DNA from 2 places in the Hippea sp. KM1 genome. Region 2 is predicted to be linked to the other one. Evidence: riboswitches for the same ligand, from Rfam matches in the RefSeq annotation. Region 2 holds a riboswitch; the other holds the start of a gene.
What was found. A riboswitch is a leader RNA that binds a small molecule or an ion and turns the genes downstream of it on or off. The one in region 2 is predicted to bind cobalamin.
Positions count from the first base shown of each region.

Region 1: it holds a riboswitch for cobalamin, as region 2 does, so the genes downstream of both, D891_RS0106615 (ribonucleoside triphosphate reductase) here and D891_RS0102045 (cobyrinate a,c-diamide synthase) in region 2, are expected to answer to the same signal.

Region 1 is NZ_JAFP01000001.1:1,287,550-1,289,954, forward strand. It holds gene D891_RS0106600 (PilN domain-containing protein) at 1-281, shown strand, start outside; gene D891_RS0106605 (hypothetical protein) at 278-841, shown strand; gene D891_RS0106610 (hypothetical protein) at 838-1,194, shown strand; cobalamin riboswitch at 1,258-1,441, shown strand; gene D891_RS0106615 (ribonucleoside triphosphate reductase) at 1,531-2,405, shown strand, end outside.
Region 2 is NZ_JAFP01000001.1:392,193-394,597, reverse strand. It holds gene D891_RS0102050 (sirohydrochlorin cobaltochelatase) at 1-85, opposite strand, end outside; gene D891_RS0102045 (cobyrinate a,c-diamide synthase) at 82-1,398, opposite strand; cobalamin riboswitch at 1,452-1,620, opposite strand; gene cbiD (cobalt-precorrin-5B (C(1))-methyltransferase CbiD) at 1,664-2,405, shown strand, end outside.

The DNA.
Region 1 (2,405 bases), 900 kb from region 2:
AGGAAGAGAAAAAACTAAAGAGTATGATCTTTATTAGAAAATCGGCGTTTGCCTCAACGATAATATATCTAAACACATTTTCAAAGGGTGTGGGATTTAAGGGTTTCAGCTATGAGAATGGATACTTTAAAACAACCGGCATTGCCAATTCACTATCGGATTTTCAAAGATTTTATTACTTTTTGGAGAAAAATAAATACATAAAAAACCTAAATCTGCACTCCGTAAAACAGAAAGACGGCCAATTTGAATTTTCTATAAGCTATGAGGTGGTGTATTGAAAGCCATTCAGATTAAAAAGGATGTTAGTCTCAAAGAGTTAGTCATATTAGCAGTTCTTCTAATCATAGCCGTAAATATCGTATTCTTTAAATACATACTCCCACCCTTAAAACACAAAAGGGAGGCCTTAATAGATAATTGCATAAATTACGAGACAGAGATATATTCCAAACTCTCCTCAATACAAAACAAGCAGCAGGTATTCAACAAGATAGTGCGAGCAAGGAAAGAGATACAATTTATGAAAGACAAAATAGCATTGCTTAAAAACAAAAAGGTCAGCGTTTTAGATGTCGGGCATATGATAAAGGAATTACTCCTAAAAACAGGCATAAATGTTGTATCGTTTAATGTTGCACAGATAAAAAGGGATGGCTTTAAGGATATATATGAGTTCGATCTTGTTATAGATGATACATTGAAAAACATCGTTTACTTTCTGGATGCTATAGAGGACTATTCCCAGAATATGCAGGTTCCATCTTACTCAATAGCAAGCAAAAACGGGCTCTATGAGGCAAAACTGAGAATAGAGTATGTGCAGGTGAATATGCAATGAAAAAAAGTGTAATTTTAGCCTGTCTTGTTTTTCTGCCCTTGATGGCAAACGCACATAAGTTGCCCGTATTCCATATACCGCCAAATAATAAATACAACCTATTCAATTACACATACTCACCACCTATCAAACCACAAAACACAACCCAGAGCAGTGAACCATCAAGCCCAGATATAAACATTTCTGGCATATTCCTATCGGGTGGCAAAAGGGTTGTGTTAATAGATTATCAGATACTCAAGGAAGGCGACAAGATAAAGGGATACACCATAGAAAAGATATTAGACGGAAAGGTGATACTCTCAAAAGGGCAAAGAAGGATAATAAAATCCATATCCAACGACCTTGAGTAAAGCAAAAGCATAACAAACACACATATCATTCCAACTAACTATTGACACAATCCAGAATATGGGTGTATAAGTAATCTGTCGGGTCAAGGAAGTCCGGTGAAAATCCGGCGCTGCCCCCGCAACTGTGAGGCTGACGAAACCCTAACAACGCCACTGTCGGGATGGGCTCCTAAGGGGTCGCTCGATGGGAAGGCAGGGGAGTAGGATGAAGCCGAGCCAGGAGACTTACCCGACAATAAAGAAGAACGGGAGGTTCAGTTATGAGCATTAAAACCCCACCATCAACATAACACATTTATCCATACGGCAATCATAAACAACCTCAAGGGGGAAGAAGTGTTTTCTAAAATCGTAAAAAGGGATGGTCGTGTTGTAAATTTCGATGCCGAAAAGATAACAAACGCAATTGCAAAGGCGGGAGGTGCCACAGGGGAATTTGATTACGAAACGGCAAGAAAACTGACGATAAAGGTCTTGGATCTGGCCTATAAGTTCTTCAAAGACAGGACACCAACGGTTGAGGAGATCCAGGACATAGTGGAAGAGGTGCTGCTCTCATCCCCATTCAAAAAAACGGCCAAGGCATACATCATTTACAGGGAGCAACACGCCAGACTCAGGGAATTCAAAAACAAGGCCGATGTGGAACTGGTCGAGCAGTATCTCAATAAGCTGGATTGGGAGGTTAAGGAAAACTCAAACATGAGCTTCTCCCTCCAGGGCTTAAACAATTACATATCCTCTGCCATAACAAAAACATACTGGCTTAATAAGATCTATCCAAAAGAGATCAGGGAAGCTCACATAAACGGCGATTTCCACATTCACGATCTAAACTCGTTAAGCGTTTACTGCGTGGGATGGGATCCGCAAGACCTGCTCCTTAAGGGATTTAGGGGTGCAAGGGGTAAGGTTGCAAGCAGGCCTGCCAAACACTTCAGAAGCGCATTGGGACAAATCGTCAATTTCTTTTATACGCTCCAAGGCGAATCGGCAGGGGCTCAAGCCTTCTCAAACTTCGATACATATTTGGCACCTTTTGTTGCATTCGATGGGCTCTCCTATGAAGAGGTTAAGCAGGCGCTTCAGGAGTTTGTGTTCAATGTAAATGTTCCGACACGGGTGGGTTTTCAGACACCCTTTACCAACTTAACGCTTGATTTAGAGGTTCCTGATTTTATGAAAAATCAGGGCGTAATTATAGGGGGCAA
Region 2 (2,405 bases):
CCTTATCCGCATGGCCTGCAAACCCCACATTAGAAAAGACCAAAACCAACAGAACAACCAACACAACTTCTAAGACCCGCCTCATAAAACACCTCCAAAAAGAAAGTTTATCAAATCACGGTTCTTCAATGAAAAATAGAAATGCGTATAGCTCGCCACGGTTTTATTCCTAATAAAACCATCGCCGTATTCCTCTTGTGTGGTCAATTTTTTTATCCTGAAGGCATAAGGCTCATTGACCATTTTTAGACGGGAATAGTGAAACTCATGGCCAATCCCGCTAAACTGCCCATCCAAAGCCTTAACAAGAACATAGCCTAAGGCCTTACGGTTTTCTGTCATCTCACATACAGCATCAAAAACACCGCAAAAATTGAAAAATCTATTGTTTTTAATGAGTCCTTTGGTTAAATAAACCATACCACCGCATTCGGCAAGCAGCGGTCTATTTGAGTTTACATGTTGAAGTATACTCTGCATTGTCTTCTTTGAATGAACAAGCCTTTCGGCATACAGTTCAGGATAACCCCCACCCAGATAAACAAAATCCGCACCACAGACATCCTCATCCTTTAGGGGGGAGAAGAAGTGTATCTCAAAACCCAACTGCTCCAAAAAATCCAGATTGTGTTGATAATAAAAGCTAAAGGCCTCATCAAAGGCCACAAAGGCTTTTTTATCCTTTGGTTGTTCGTCCTTTGAATCAACAACCCCAACATCGCACCAAGATAAATCAAGCATGCCGTTTAAATCGACAGACAAGCCGATCTTTCTTGCAAGCTCCTTATAAAATTCATCCTCTGTTTCAAATGCCGTATATACACCCAAATGCCTCGATGGTAATGAGGCAAGCTCGCTCTTTCTCAATGCACCAAATACCTTCACACCCGCATGGTATTCAATGGACGATCTGACCATCTGTTCATGGTAAGGGGATCCAACACCATTCAGAATTACACCACAAACAGAGGCATCCCGTGATAAGGAGACAATACCCTCAACAAAAGAGGCAACAGAATAGGAAACGCCAGATACATCCAACACCAAAAACACCGGCAAACCCAAAATAGAGGCCACCTCATAGCTGCTCCCCTTGAATGTCTTATAGTCAATACCGTCAAAATACCCCATAACGCCCTCAACCACTCCAACATCCGCCCCCCTCATGCCCCAGGCAAATGTTCTTTTAAGCTCATCGGGGGACTCAAAAACCGTATCCAGATTATATGCGGGATTGCCAGAGGCTTTGGTTAGATGGAGTGTGTCTATATAATCCGGGCCGCATTTAAATCCGACCGTCTGCAAACCACGCTCCCTTAAAGCCGAAAGTATACCCAGCGTTATCGTGGTTTTACCGCTATTGGACCTATCGGCAGCTATGAGGAATGATTTTTTCACAACGCCAAAGATGAGGAGTCTATATCGATAAACATAAAAAACCTCCCAATACCCGGGGAATATTAGGCTTGCAAGGTCTTCTGGCTTAGGGGCAGATAGCCTACTTGCCCGCCTTCCCGCCTATTAAGGCAGTGGCATACTGGGCTTTCGTTCCCCATCACAGCTGCGGGTACAGCGCCGGACTTTCACCGGACTTCCCTACGCAAACCCATTAACTTATTTCAAAAACTTTGATTTTTGTCAAGTAATTGTTAAACTTAAAACCATGAGAAGGGGATTCACAACAGGCTCTGCTGCAGCCGCAGCAACCAAGGCTGCAATCATATACCAAAAAACCTCCAAGCTCCCCGATTATGTGTTTATTGAGCTTCCAAATAACAAAAGACTCAAAATTCCCGTATTCTTAGAAGACGGCTTGGTCGGTGTAAGAAAGGATGCAGGCGATGATCCAGATGCAACCAATAACATAAAGATCTTCTCAAGAATCGTAATAGAAAAAGGCAAAAGAGGTATAACCATTGACGGAGGAGAAGGCGTTGGACTGGTAATAAAAAAGGGGCTGCAAGTGGAGGTGGGCAAAAAAGCCATAAACCCAACACCCCGAAAGATGATTGAGGAAAACGCACTCCCACTCATAAAGGACAACGAGCATGTCTTTGTTGAAATCATCGTTCCTGAGGGCAAGAGGGTTGCAAAGAGGACATTTAACGAGCGATTGGGGATAATAGAGGGCATATCCATCTTGGGCACAACAGGCATTGTTGAGCCTATGAGTGTTAAGGCCCTAATAGCCTCTATTGAGTGTGAGATAGATGTGTTGATTGCAAACAACGAGGACTATTTCTTTCTGGTCCCTGGAAAGATAGGTGAGAGGCACCTAAAGAGCATAACGGATACACCCTGCGTGCAGGTCAGCAACTATTTTGATGGAGCCTTCAATTACCTAAAACGCAAGGGTATAACTAAATTCGGCATAGCAGGCCATCCAGGAAAGATAGCAAAATTGG